3 regions of the Lysinibacillus pakistanensis genome follow, and region 3 is predicted to be linked to each of the others. Evidence: predicted binding sites of a transcription regulator. Region 3 holds the regulator's gene; each other region holds the start of a gene.
The links. The regulator LexA, encoded in region 3, represses DNA repair genes until DNA is damaged. The targets are predictions, from matches to a motif close to CGAACATATGTTCG.
Positions count from the first base shown of each region.

Region 1 (4,885 bases), 560 kb from region 3:
AATCAATTCCCTTCAAGGGCACAGAAACTTTGTGCACCTGAAGGGAATTTTTTTATCTTCATTCATCAAATATTTTTGTATTGAAAGCATAGCGGTAGCGGAGGATACAGAAGACTCCTACCTCTATGTGAATGCAGTTTTGGTTTCTTTTCAAGCGGTGTCCAAAGACCTGCTGTAATTAAATCAGAAAGGCGGATGATATGGGGCATCATGACTAATGCTCTTTCGTTCATTCATGTAATGCTTATAGAGCATGGATGCATTGACAAATTGTTTACTGATAGAAGCATATTGAATAGGTAATTCTATTTGTTTATCGTTTTTAAGTGTGATAATACAGCCTAATTTACTCGGTATAATATTCGAAATGGCGTGAAGTCCAATCCAAATATTATGGATGGAGTTCGGAGAATAAGTTGGTAAAAAGATACATGGGAAACCATAATCAAAGGCTACTACGATTGGTAGTTTATGTTGATTGCCAAAAAAGCGTTTAGCGGAATATTTTGCAGCCTCATAGGTTGTCCCAAGCGAGATACAGGATTTTCGTAGAATGTGCATAGGTTTACGAGTAACGATAAGCTCATTATGTTTATCAATAACCCTTGTGAAGATTTTTGCCCCATGCTGGATAGGTTCCAGTAAATAGGTGTTGAAAGAGATTAAATATCCATTGACATAATTTGTTTGCATAAATGGTGTTCCTCCTTTTCTCTTAATAGCTGTAGTGTAGAGGATAAACTCAAATATTGATAATATAGATAAAATGTAAAACCTATTGATAAATGAAGAAAACATGTAGAGAATTTGCTTCAAATGAACAGAGATTAATGACTAATCCAAGTTATTTTCAGTTCTTATGCATTGCATTTTAAATTCAATTTTCATATAATTTAGAAAAGGATCGAGGTGAGATCGTTGGATAAATATTATTCGTATACAGATTTTCTAAAAGCCGTGGGTCAGTCAAAGAAAGTTGATGAGGCAGAGAAATTATTGAACGAGATTTATTTGGATTTATTTTTAAATCATATCCAGCGTATGCATCGTGAAGAGCAGCTCATGGTTCTGATAGATAGAGCACTCGATGAAAAAGATGAAAAGGCATTTCATCTATACGCACATGAACTAACAGTATTACGCCAAGCAGCAAGTGAATAATATGACGAGCCCGCCCTCCTGAAAATTGGAGGGCGGGATTTTTTTGCGTATAGGTTAGTAAAAGAATTAACTCGTTATTGTATGAGGGGAATCTGTTTAGCTGAAAGGGCTTGAAAACTTGATGAAGCGGCTATTATAAGAGTAGAAAGGTATTCCATAATTTACTTGAAGGATTCATAACAATATCGTTATTTTATCGAAAGAGAAAAGAATTTACAAACATTCGTTCGTTAAATGTTCGAAATTTTAGTGCTGCTATGCTAAAATAAATGTACAAATTGGAAGGAAAGGACGGGGGCGTGTGTGCAAGTATTTGATTTACAAGCGCCATATCAGCCTAATGGGGATCAACCACAGGCAATCGCGGAATTAGTGGAGGGTGTACGTGCGGGGAAACGTCATCAAACATTACTTGGTGCAACAGGAACAGGAAAAACGTTTACTATCTCTAACGTTATTCAGCAGATTAAAAAACCGACACTGATTATGGCACACAATAAAACACTGGCAGGTCAATTGTATAGTGAATTTAAAGAATTCTTCCCGAATAATGCTGTAGAATACTTTGTCAGCTATTATGATTATTATCAGCCAGAGGCCTATGTTCCACAAACTGATACTTATATTGAAAAAGATTCAAGTATCAATGATGAAATCGATAAATTACGTCACTCTGCCACATCTGCATTATTTGAGCGTGATGATGTTATTATTATTGCTTCTGTATCCTGTATTTATGGTTTAGGTTCTCCAGAGGAATATCGTGAAATGGTAGTTTCGATTCGGACAGGCATGGAAATTGAACGCAATCAGTTACTACGCAAGCTAGTAGATGTTCAATATGAACGCAATGATGTTAGCTTTACTCGCGGAACGTTCCGAGTACGTGGAGATGTGGTGGAAATATTCCCAGCATCCCGAGATGAGCATTGTATTCGCGTGGAGTTTTTCGGTGATGAAATCGATCGTATTCGTGAAGTGGATGCGTTAACAGGGGAGATTTTATCAGATCGAGATCATGTCGCTATTTTCCCAGCATCCCACTTCGTTACACGAGAAGAAAAAATGCGGAAAGCCATTGAAAATATTGAAAAAGAGTTAGAAGAACGACTAGCGCTTTTACGTGCCGAGGATAAATTATTAGAGGCTCAGCGTTTAGAGCAACGCACTCGCTATGATTTAGAAATGATGCGTGAAATGGGCTTTTGCTCAGGAATCGAAAATTATTCACGTCACCTAACATTACGTGAGGCAGGAGCGACTCCTTATACCCTGCTCGATTATTTTCCAGATGATTTTTTACTGGTTGTTGACGAAAGTCACGTTACACTGCCACAAGTTCGGGGAATGTACAATGGTGACCAGGCACGTAAAGGTGTGTTAGTCGAGCATGGCTTCCGTTTGCCGTCAGCGCTTGATAATCGCCCATTACGTTTTGAGGAATATGAAAAACGAGTTCATCAAGCTATTTATGTATCGGCAACACCTGGTCCCTATGAGCTTGAACATTCTCCAGAAATGGTGGAACAAATTATACGTCCAACTGGGCTGCTAGATCCGCTAATTGATGTGCGACCAATTGAAGGACAAATTGACGATTTGATTGATGAAATTCAAGACCGCATTACGCGTGATGAACGAGTACTTGTAACAACCTTAACGAAAAAAATGTCAGAGGATTTAACAGCCTATTTGAAGGAAATGGGTTTAAAGGTGGAATATCTGCATTCAGAAATTAAGACGCTCGAGCGTATTGAAATTATTCGTGAGCTACGTAAAGGGACTTATGATGTGTTAATTGGTATTAACCTTTTAAGAGAGGGGCTAGATATTCCGGAGGTGTCACTAGTAGCAATTTTAGATGCTGACAAGGAAGGATTTTTACGCTCAGAACGCTCATTAATTCAAACGATTGGACGTGCTGCACGAAATGCCAATGGTCATGTTATTATGTACGCTGACAATATAACAGACTCTATGAAAAAGGCGATTGAGGAAACGAAGCGTCGTCGAACATTACAGATGGCGTATAACGAAGAACATGGTATTACACCGAAAACGATTGTAAAGAAAATACCTGATGTGATACGTGCGACACAAGTTGCCGAAGAAGAGGAATCCTATGTAACAAAGGCAACAAAAGGCAAAAAGCTGACAAAGGTGGAGAAGGAGCAATTATTAGCTTCACTAGAAGTAGAAATGAAGGAAGCAGCAAAAGCCCTGGATTTCGAGCGTGCTGCAGAGCTTCGCGATACAATATTTGAATTGAAGGCAGAAGGGTGAATGACTTGTGAAAAATACTGAAATCGTCGTGCAAGGCGCACGAGCACATAATTTAAAAAATATTAATGTCACAATTCCACGAGATCAATTAGTTGTATTAACAGGTTTATCAGGCTCAGGGAAATCATCATTAGCATTTGATACGATTTATGCTGAAGGACAACGCCGTTATGTAGAGTCACTTTCTGCCTATGCCCGTCAATTTCTTGGTCAAATGGACAAACCTGATGTTGATGCGATAGAGGGATTATCTCCTGCTATTTCAATTGATCAAAAAACAACGAGCCGTAACCCCCGTTCAACAGTTGGAACGGTAACGGAAATTTATGATTATTTGCGTTTACTTTATGCTCGTATTGGCAAGCCGATTTGTCCAAATCATGGCATTGAAATTACTTCCCAAACGATTGAGCAAATGGTCGATCGCTTAATAACGTATCCAGAACGAACAAAGATGCAGCTTCTTGCGCCAATGGTATCTGGACGTAAAGGGACGCATGTAAAGCTATTGGAAGATTTAAAAAAGCAAGGCTTTGTTCGTGTCCGTATTGATGGCGAACTACGGGATTTAGATGATGCCATCGAACTTGATAAAAACAAGAAGCACTCTATTGAAGTCGTAGTTGATCGTGTTGTGATGAAGGAAGGTATTGCTGCACGTCTTAGTGATTCCTTAGAAACAGCGTTACGTTTAGCAGATGGACGGGTTCTTGTGGATGTTATGGAGCATGAGGAGCTATTATTTAGTGAGCATCATGCCTGCCCATTATGTGGATTTTCTATTGGGGAGCTAGAGCCACGCATGTTTTCATTTAATAGTCCTTTTGGTGCCTGTCCAAGCTGTGATGGGCTAGGTTCAACACAAGAGGTCGATTTAGATTTAGTAGTACCAGATTGGGGTCGTACATTATTAGAACATGCTATTGCACCATGGGAACCTACAAGCTCACAGTATTATCCGCAACTGCTAAAGGCAGTATGTGATCACTATGATATTCCGATGGATGTCCCTGTAAAGGATATTCCAAAAGAAAAAATGGATAAAATTTTATATGGTTCTGGTAAAGATAAGATTCATTTTCATTATGAGAATGAGTTTGGTAATGTCCGAGAGCAAATGATTGAATTCGAGGGCGTTGTACGGAATGTTGAACGCCGTTTTAAGGAGACAACCTCTGATTATGTCCGTGAGCAAATGGAGAAATATATGGCTCAGCAGGCTTGTCCTTCTTGTAAAGGCTATCGCTTAAAGCCAGAAACATTAGCTGTGAAAATTGCGGATCAGCATATTGGAGAAGTGACACAGTATTCCATTCAGGAGGCAGATACATTTTTCAAAGAGCTGGATTTATCAGAAAAGGATATGAAAATTGCTCGCCTTGTTTTACGTGAAATTGAAGAACGTCTCGGCTTCCTTGTAAACGTAGGGTTAGATTATTTA
Region 1 covers NZ_CP126101.1:842,388-847,272, forward strand. Annotated here, with positions in the region: one part of gene prfB (peptide chain release factor 2) at 1-2, shown strand, start outside; gene QNH24_RS03955 (competence protein ComK) at 184-693, opposite strand; gene QNH24_RS03960 (IDEAL domain-containing protein) at 919-1,161, shown strand; gene uvrB (excinuclease ABC subunit UvrB) at 1,465-3,444, shown strand; gene uvrA (excinuclease ABC subunit UvrA) at 3,452-4,885, shown strand, end outside.
Region 1: a site for LexA is predicted at 1,378-1,391, ahead of uvrB (excinuclease ABC subunit UvrB). Genes of this name have one in related genera too.

Region 2 (4,885 bases), 1.3 Mb from region 3:
AGTTTGTAAGTTTAATTTCGCATCTTTTTTATCATTTGAAGAACGAATTGTCGCAATTACTTCATCTAAAATAGACAATGCCTTAATTAAGCCGTCAACGATATGCGAACGATCCTTAGCCTTTTGTAAATCATAGATTGAACGGTTGGTAACGACTTCTTTTTGATGTGCAATATACGCATCAAGTAATAATGGCAATGTCATCATCGTTGGACGACGATTATGAATGGCAATCATATTAAAATTATAAGCTACTTGTAAATCTGTTGTTTTAAATAAATAATTTAAAATACCTTGTCCTGGTACATCTTTTTTCAGTTCAATGACCACACGTAAACCTGTACGATCCGATTCATCACGAATTTCCGCAATACCTTCTAGACGCTTATCAACACGTTGCTCATCTATTTTTTTAACAAGGTTCGCTTTATTAACATCATATGGCAATTCCGTAATGACAATCTGCTCTTTGCCACCCTTAATTGGCTCCACAGCGGCTTGTGCACGGACAATGATTTTACCGCGGCCCGTTTCATAAGCTTTTTTGATGCCATCAACACCTTGAATAATGCCACCTGTTGGGAAATCTGGACCTTTAATAACGGTCATCAACTCATCAACCGTTGAGTGAGGCTTTTCTAAGCGCATTAGAACCCCGTCAAGCACCTCATCAAGAGCATGTGGAGGAATATCAGTTGCATAGCCGGCTGAAATACCTGTTGAGCCATTCACTAGTAAATTCGGGAAGCGTGCTGGTAAAACGGTTGGCTCCATATCCTGATCATCAAAGTTTGGCACGAATTCAACGGTTTTCTTGCCGATATCACGTAGCATCTCTGCAGCAATAGCTGAAAGTCTTGCTTCCGTATAACGCATCGCTGCTGGCGGATCACCATCTACTGACCCGTTGTTCCCATGCATTTCAATAAGCATATGACGCGCTTTCCAATCTTGACTCATGCGCACCATAGCCTCATAAACTGAGCTATCACCATGAGGATGATAGTTCCCAATTACATTCCCGACTGTTTTAGCGGATTTTCGAAATGGTTTATCATGTGTATTCCCCTCAGAAAACATTGCATATAATATACGACGCTGCACAGGCTTAAGACCGTCACGTGCATCAGGCAACGCGCGGTCTTGAATAATATATTTACTATAGCGACCAAAACGGTCACCCATCACTTCTTCTAAAGGTAAATCTTGAAACTTTTCCGTACTACTCATGCTTGGTCCTCCTCTTGTTGGATGAATTCATTGTCTAAAATATTTGAATCATCCTCCATACCGAAGTTTACATTGGCTTCGATCCATTTACGACGTGGTTCAACTTTATCGCCCATTAATGTTGTAACACGTCGTTCAGCACGTGCACCATCCTCAATCGTTACACGAATTAATGTGCGTGTTTCTGGGTTCATCGTCGTATCCCACAGCTGGTCTGCATTCATCTCACCAAGACCTTTATAGCGCTGTAGTATGTAACCCTTTCCAACTTTTTTGATGGCATTCTGTAAATCATTTTCAGTCCAAGCATATTCAATCACTTCTTTTTTACCAGTGCCCTTAGAAATTTTATACAGTGGTGGTAAGGCAATAAAGACCTTGCCTGCTTCAATTAATGGACGCATGTAACGGTAGAAAAACGTTAATAGCAACACTTGAATATGTGCACCATCTGTATCGGCATCGGTCATAATAACGACTTTATCATAGGCTGAATCTTCAACAGAGAAATCTGTACCAACACCTGCACCAATAGCATGAATAATCGTTGAAATTTCCTCATTTTTCATGATGTCCTGTAGCTTGGCTTTTTCCGTATTAATGACTTTACCGCGCAAAGGTAATATTGCTTGGAATGTACGATCACGCCCTTGCTTTGCTGAGCCTCCAGCAGAATCTCCTTCGACTAAATATAGCTCGTTTTTCGCTGCATTGCGAGATTGTGCGGGCGTTAATTTTCCTGAAAGGATGGTACTGGCCTTTTTGTTCTTTTTGCCATTTCGTGCATCTTCACGTGCTTTACGAGCCGCTTCACGAACTTGCTGTGCACGAATAGCTTTACGCACAAGGGATGCAGATAGCTCAGCATTTTCCTCTAGTACATATAAAATTTGCTCAGAGACCACACTATCTACGGCAGAACGAGCCTCACTCGTTCCTAGCTTGCCTTTTGTTTGACCCTCAAATTGTAGTAAATGTTCAGGAATACGTACAGACACAATTGCTGCTAGACCCTCACGAATATCTGTCCCTTCAAGGTTTTTATCTTTATCTTTTAACAGACCTATCTTTCTTGCGTATTCATTAAATACACGTGTTAATGCTGCTTTTGCGCCTGTTTCATGTGTGCCGCCATCACGTGTACGAACATTGTTAACAAAAGACAGAATTGTTTCTGAATAGCCATCGTTATATTGGAATGCAAATTCTACTTCAATATCATCCTGAATCCCTTCCACATATTTGACAGGATGAAGAACGTCTTTCTCCTCATTCAAATACGCAACGAAAGCTTCAATGCCGTTCTCATAAAAGAACACATCACCTTTGCCTTCCTCGCGTTCATCAATTAACTCAATTTTTAAGCCCTTCAATAAAAATGCTGACTCACGTAAACGTTCTGCAAGTGTATCATAATTAAACTTTGTAACAGAGAAAATCTTGTCATCTGGTAGAAAATGGACTAGAGTACCTGTCTGTTTCGTACTGCCGATTTCTTCAAGTGTCGTAACTGGATGACCACCATTTTCAAAACGTTGGCAATATTTCTTACCGTCGCGATGTATGGTTACCTCTAAAAATGTTGATAACGCATTAACGACAGAAGAACCTACGCCATGTAAACCGCCACTTGTTTTATAGCCGCCTTGTCCAAATTTGCCACCAGCATGTAAAACCGTAAAAATAATTTCAGGTGTTGGCTTTCCCATCTTATGCATACCAGTAGGCATTCCACGACCGAAGTCTCGCACGCTAATACTTTGATCTTTATGAATCTTGACAATAATATGAGAACCAAAGCCAGCCAATGCTTCATCCACCGCATTATCCACGATTTCATACACGAGGTGATGAAGACCACGGCCATCTGTAGAACCGATATACATGCCGGGTCTCTTTCGTACCGCTTCTAATCCTTCTAATACTTGTATAGCGTCATCATTATAGACGCTTGGTGACTGTTTATTCGTCAAAAAATTCCCCTCCAAAAAACAAACGCATGTTCTATTTATCTTCTCTTCCTAATAATAATAGCATTTCCTGTCAATAGCTAGCGACAGGCCCAATAAAATTTTTTATTCCTCACAGCTTCTTCGTTTTTAAAAGTAATTATCCGCATTGTCATAAGCTGTTATATTCCCTTGACGCAAGGACCTAAGCTTTTGTTGCATAAATCGATTATGCCACAGCGTAATGACATCCAAATTTCTCCATAATCAAGCTCCTCTTAAAAAATCATCCGCTACATACGCCCCTTAAGGGTAAAAGTTGTCTGTATCTGAGGCTAAGCTTTCGATACAAGAACATTACCGCTTCAAGATAAGACATCGAATGACTAATAACCGATTATAAACTTTCAGCTAAAACAAAGATAGCTCGTGAAGGTTTTCAATTCTTCATGCAGAAGCATTTGATAGCCACTTGAATAAGAGTGGATATGTATGAACAACTAAGTGGGTATCTTCTGTCTGACTGATGATTTATACTAGCATTTCCATGAAATTTAAGATAGACTTCTATTCTACCAAAGGAAAGGATGATTGACAAAATTGCCATTTTACCTATATTTTTAGAAAAGGATTGTCTTGATGTTAGGATACTCGTGTCAAATAGCCTAACCTCAATCATTATACATATCGAAACCCTTGAAAAAATAGTTATCTTTTGTATTGAATTCAAGGAACGTCATGAAATCTCCTTCATGCCGTTGTAGATTATCAAGAAAAAGTGTAAAATACTTGTTACAAACTATTAGTACCAAGTGATGAATTACCAATGAAAGGAGTCCAACTATGGTAAATGGACTTATTATTTTATGTGCTTATCTAATTGGCTCTATACCTTCTGGATTATGGATAGGCAAAATTTTTTATAAAACTGACATTCGTGAACATGGTAGTGGTAATCTGGGTGCCACGAATACCTTCCGTATCTTAGGAAAAACAGCAGGAATTGTCGTAACCATTATGGATGTCTTAAAAGGGACAGCGGCTGTATTGTTAGTAGCACTACCGATATTTTCCGAAGTCTCCATACACTCGTTAATTCTTGGACTTATAGCGGTTATTGGTCATATGTTCCCTATTTTTGCAAGCTTCCGCGGAGGGAAGGCCGTAGCGACATCCGCTGGCGTTCTCTTAGGATATACATGGCCATTATTTGTCTTACTTTTTATTACGTTCATTGTAATGTTAAAAGTCACAAAGATTGTAAGTTTAACATCCATGATTGCCGCTTTAGTAGCACTTATTTATTCAATCGTTTATTATTTTGTTACAGGTGATTTTGCGTTAAGCATTTTAGTCGCATGTTTATTCACCTTTATTATTTATCGTCACCGCGCAAACATTGGCCGCATTAAAAATGGGACCGAGCCAAAGGTGAAATGGCTGTAGCAAAGAGAGGAGCATTCTAATGAATATTGCACTAACAGATGAAGCCCTACATTGGTTTAAACGAGAAATGGAAGTAGAAACAGGCGATACCATTCGTTTTTATGCAAGATACGGAGGTTCCAGTCCATTTCATGAAGGCTTTTCTCTTGGTATGACTCGTGAGGAACCAATCGAGATTGGTGTTAAAACAGTGATTGATGGAGTTACCTACTATATTGATGAAAAAGATGTATGGTTTTTTAATAACCATAACCTACATG
Region 2 covers NZ_CP126101.1:2,749,535-2,754,419, forward strand. Annotated here, with positions in the region: gene parC (DNA topoisomerase IV subunit A) at 1-1,230, opposite strand, end outside; gene parE (DNA topoisomerase IV subunit B) at 1,227-3,203, opposite strand; gene plsY (glycerol-3-phosphate 1-O-acyltransferase PlsY) at 4,023-4,625, shown strand; gene QNH24_RS13565 (HesB/YadR/YfhF family protein) at 4,645-4,885, shown strand, end outside.
Region 2: a site for LexA is predicted at 3,223-3,236, ahead of parE (DNA topoisomerase IV subunit B). Genes of this name have one in related genera too.

Region 3 (4,885 bases):
ATATGAGGGCAAAAATTTACCTATAAAAATGTATAAAAGTGAAATCATATGATTAATTAACAAATAAATAACTAATTTACCATTTATTTGTCTAACGCAATGTATTATTATATAACTAAGGTTTTGTACAATTCCTTAAAAAACAAAAGAAGCTAGGATTATATATGTCCTTAACAGACTCTCATTACGAGTAGATGAGAATGTAAGTTATTGGATTGATGTTTTCAGAAAAACAAGTTTTTTACCAAAAATGATACCATGGAATAAAAATACATGAAATTTTCTTCATTGGTGCGGAATATGAGGTGGATTTTATAAACATTAATAATTTCAATACATTTAATATTTTTACAAATAGTAAAATGAATAATGATGTAGTTACTGTTCCAATAAAGACCTCTTTATTTGCAACAGTATTTAATGATTTTTTGGAAAAAAAATCATTAGCAATAACTAATCCTAACGATTTGAAGTCTTCATTGGAATTACAGCTTTTGGAGGACAAAGTTAATCAAACAGGTGAGCTTGAAGACAAGTATTGCTCGCTATGTGGCTCTATGATTGAAGATGATGGGAGTTGTACATTATGTATTGTGCCAATATTTATAACTGGTAACAGCAACCAAACATTTCAAAACCAAAATGTTTCACAAGTAAATAATTCCTATGTCGAGTTTGGAAGTAGAGTACACCACTTTTTAGAAAGTAAAGAAACATCTATAAAATCACATGATACCAATTTAACATTTATGAAAAAAGCACCTATTTAGTTGAATGGGTGCTTTTTTGTGTCATTATGCGGTTCCAATCAATGTCTGTATAATTAACTATACAAAGCATTTCAAGAAAATCCATTTAAACCACCCGATAATGTGATAATTGAGAGCTTGTATTAATCATGCTCTTCTCTTTCATCAGTGGGATGACAAAACTCCCACTGACCTTCCACTATTCACCTATTACCTTTTCCTGATGCTCCCGATACCTTCGATGTACTGTTGCCTTGCTGACATCAAAGCCTAAGCCTCGAAGCGTCATGGCAATTTCCTCGAATGTAAAGCCTTTGTTTCGAAGCTTAATAATTTCCTCTATCGGGACTTCCTTTCGCTCCTGCCCATTCGGATTTCCACGATTCGATAAATTATTTTCAGGTCTATAACCCTTTTCCACAGCTCGACGCATACCACGCCGTATTTTAGCATTATGGATTCTACGCTGATATTCCTCTACGATCGCTAATATTTCTAGCAGCATCGTATCCATTTCATTTAATTGTACAGGTCCTGCATCCCGCATGGAGAAAACATCTGTTTCTGTTTTTTGCAATAAATGCAGCACAGCCATTCTGGCATTCCCACGTCCTAAGCGAGTTTCATCCTGCACAAATAATGCATGAATTTTCTCTTCTTTAATGAAATCAAGCATTTCGAGTAAGCCATCTCGCTCCACATCATAGCCACTATGCTGATCTAAAAAAATGCCCTTTATATTGTAGCCCTGCTCCTTGGCATAGCGCGTTAATTCTTCCTGCTGACGCTCGAGCGAGGAACTTTGTGTCTCTTTTTCTGTACTCACACGGCAATAGATTACAGCCGATTGTTGTTTATTTATCATGGTTCATTTCTCGCAATTTCAATAGAGTTTATGGGATTGGCTTGGTTTCCCACCACTGGAATGACTAATGATTTACCTGCAATAATTTGAACATCTGGTAATTCATTTTCTGTCTTTACTAATTTAATCCAGTCTTCCTTACTCATTTTACCACGGTATTGCTCTGCTAACGACCATAGGCTATCGCCATGCTCGACCTGTATTTCCTTGTAAGTCACCTCACCAGGATCTGTTATGTAAAGGTATCCTGTAAACAGTAAGCAAGCCCCTAATAAAATGGAGATATGCGGATTTTTCTTTAACCAATTCATCATTATAACCTCTTTTCTAGAATGTTTGTTCGGAATGTATGTTCTTATAATAGTGCGAACAAATGTTTTTGTCAAACACTTTTCGAACCTATGTTTGCATAAGTGTTCGCATTCTGCTATACTATCTAATAAGTAGAAATAAAAGAAAAAAGAGGTGAGCAATCATGAAAAAAGTTTCGAAAAGACAAGAAGACATTTTAGCCTTTATTAAAGAAGAAGTACGCGCAAAGGGGTATCCACCATCTGTACGTGAAATTGGCGAAGCAGTTGGACTTGCTTCAAGCTCAACAGTTCATGGACATTTAGCTCGTTTAGAACAAAAGGGCTTTATCCGCCGTGACCCAACAAAGCCACGTGCCATTGAAATATTGGAGCCAGAAGATTCGATCCAAAAGCAAAGTGTTATTCATGTCCCTCTTGTGGGTAAGGTAACAGCAGGTTCTCCAATTACAGCTATTGAAAATATCGAAGAGTATTTCCCGCTGCCAGATACTTATGGGACAAGTGAGGATCAATTATTTATGCTAGAGATTATGGGTGAATCCATGATTGAAGCTGGTATACTTGATGGAGATTTAGTTATCGTAAAGCAAAAATCAACGGCTGATAATGGGGATATTGTCGTGGCAATGACAGAAGAGGATGAAGCAACGGTTAAGCGTTTCTTTAAGGAAAAAAATCATTTCCGTTTACAGCCTGAAAACTCCACAATGGAGCCAATTATTGTCGATCAAGTTTCAATTTTAGGACAAGTTGTAGGCCTTTATCGTCGTGTGCACTAAAAAATATAAAATTTTTGGATGATTTTAAGAGGCTGATATGTTCCCCGATGAGCATATACCTCTTTTTCTTAATTTGAGACATAGAACAAAATACGATCTACATAGGGAGTGCATCTATTTGAAACAAAAAATTAAGCAAGCTGTACAAGAGGCTTATACGACAATGTATAGCTCCTTAAACGATGAACAAATTTATGCGGCTGTTTTAGTGACAGATGGTGATTGTGGTAGCCTTTATTTAACAATCGGAACAGAAAAATCACTAATTGAAATTGGTCAGAACTATGAGGACGACCCCGAAAACTATCGCTTTTTAAAGGATGAATATTTACATTATGATGAGACGGATATGCTCGAAAAGATTAGTCGTGAATTATTAGATACAATATTGCATATCGAAGACGAGGAATTTGTTAAACATAAAGAGATGCTTCATCAAGCAATGAGTGATACGATGTATGAATTGAAACAGGAGGGCATTATTAACGAAAGCATTTTTGTTTTTATTTCGGTGACTGATGATGACGAGGATGAAATATTGGAGCTAACGTCAGCAAAGCGCTGTAATCCAAATCACCCCCTACTCCCTGCATTTATCCGTAATTGGCAGTATTAAATACCTCTAAGAAGATGTCGAACAAAATTTTTCACCATCTTCCTTTATCAAAAAAAGAATCCACTTCACAATGGATTCTATGCCTCTAATTTGAATGTTAGGCTTGCCTTTATAAAAGCAGTAAATATTTTCTTTGACACTTCATCTCCTGCCATCGCCTGCTCTTCTGGGTGCCACTGTACCGCCAGACAAAACGGGTGATCTTCATGTACGACAGCTTCTACAATTCCATCACTGGATTTGGCAGCAACCTTTAATTTCTCAGCTAATACGTTGACAGCCTGATGATGAAAGGAATTTACAGCTATTTTCTCTTTCTCGGTGATTCTGTTTAGTAATGAATCAGGTGTAACCGTAACATAGTGGGTAGCAACACCCCGAGCTGCCTGCTGCATATGCTTTAATAATTTTTTACTATGATATTCGCTCTCCATATCCTGATAGACATTGCCTCCAAGGGCAACATTTAATATTTGAATGCCACGACATATACCAAAAATCGGCATATTACGAATAAATGCTGCCTCAATTAAAGCAAGCTCTACAGAATCTCTTTCAGGGTGTACCTTCCCTAATTTGGGTGTAGGCTCTGCATCAAAGAGAAATGGATGGACATCACAGCCTCCCGATAGCAATAATCCGTCCGTTAAAGACAAAGTTTGTGCAACATCCTCCTCTATACCAGGTGGAATAATGAGCGGAATGCCCCCAGCTTCGATAATACTATTGCTGTAGGCAGCATTTAATCTTGCTGACAAATCATCCTCCAAAAAGGCCGTTATGCCAATTACTGGCTTCACTTTATCCCCTCCATAATTTCAAGTTATCCCCTACCATAACCCAAGATACCAATTCATCAGGGCATCTCCATAAAAATAGACAACTATAGCCGCAATAGCAATGGATGGGCCAAATGGAATGGGTGTCTTTCTGTCCTGCTGTCTTGCCTTTAACACTATAATGCCAACAACCATTCCTATAACAGCGGCTATAAACAACGTTAAGAGTGTATTTAATGTGCCCAATACAAGCCCTAGTAAAAAGAATAATTTAATATCTCCCCCACCCATACCACCTTTTGACAGGACAGCTATACTATATAATATGCCAAAGCCAACAATTGCACCCAGCGCACTATCCCACCATGGGGTTAACGGTGAAAGTACACGTCCTATGAAGAGCAATGGTAGGAAAAAGAGCAGGACTTTATCAGGAATAAGCATATAGGCAAAATCTGATACTACGATAATGACGAGTAATGATATTAGCAATATAGCTACAAAAAATTCTATGGTAAAGCTTAGTTTCCAATAGGCAAATGCAAATAAAACCCCTGTAATCAGCTCCATTAAAGGATAAATCCAAGAAATTATCTGTCCACAGCTACGGCATTTTCCTCCTAGCCATACATAGGACAATACAGGTACTAAATCAAGGGCTGTTAGCTGCCTTTGACAATTTGTGCAATGTGAGGGTGGTCGCACAATGGACTCCTTGATAGGTACACGTAAGCCCACCACATTAAAAAAAGAACCAAAAACAAGCCCAAAAATAAATACTGT
Region 3 covers NZ_CP126101.1:1,401,670-1,406,554, reverse strand. Annotated here, with positions in the region: gene QNH24_RS06575 (hypothetical protein) at 306-770, shown strand; gene QNH24_RS06570 (YneB family resolvase-like protein) at 949-1,614, opposite strand; gene yneA (cell division suppressor protein YneA) at 1,611-1,928, opposite strand; gene lexA (transcriptional repressor LexA) at 2,090-2,707, shown strand; gene QNH24_RS06555 (DUF4303 domain-containing protein) at 2,826-3,323, shown strand; gene QNH24_RS06550 (gamma-glutamyl-gamma-aminobutyrate hydrolase family protein) at 3,401-4,123, opposite strand; gene QNH24_RS06545 (prepilin peptidase) at 4,154-4,885, opposite strand, start outside.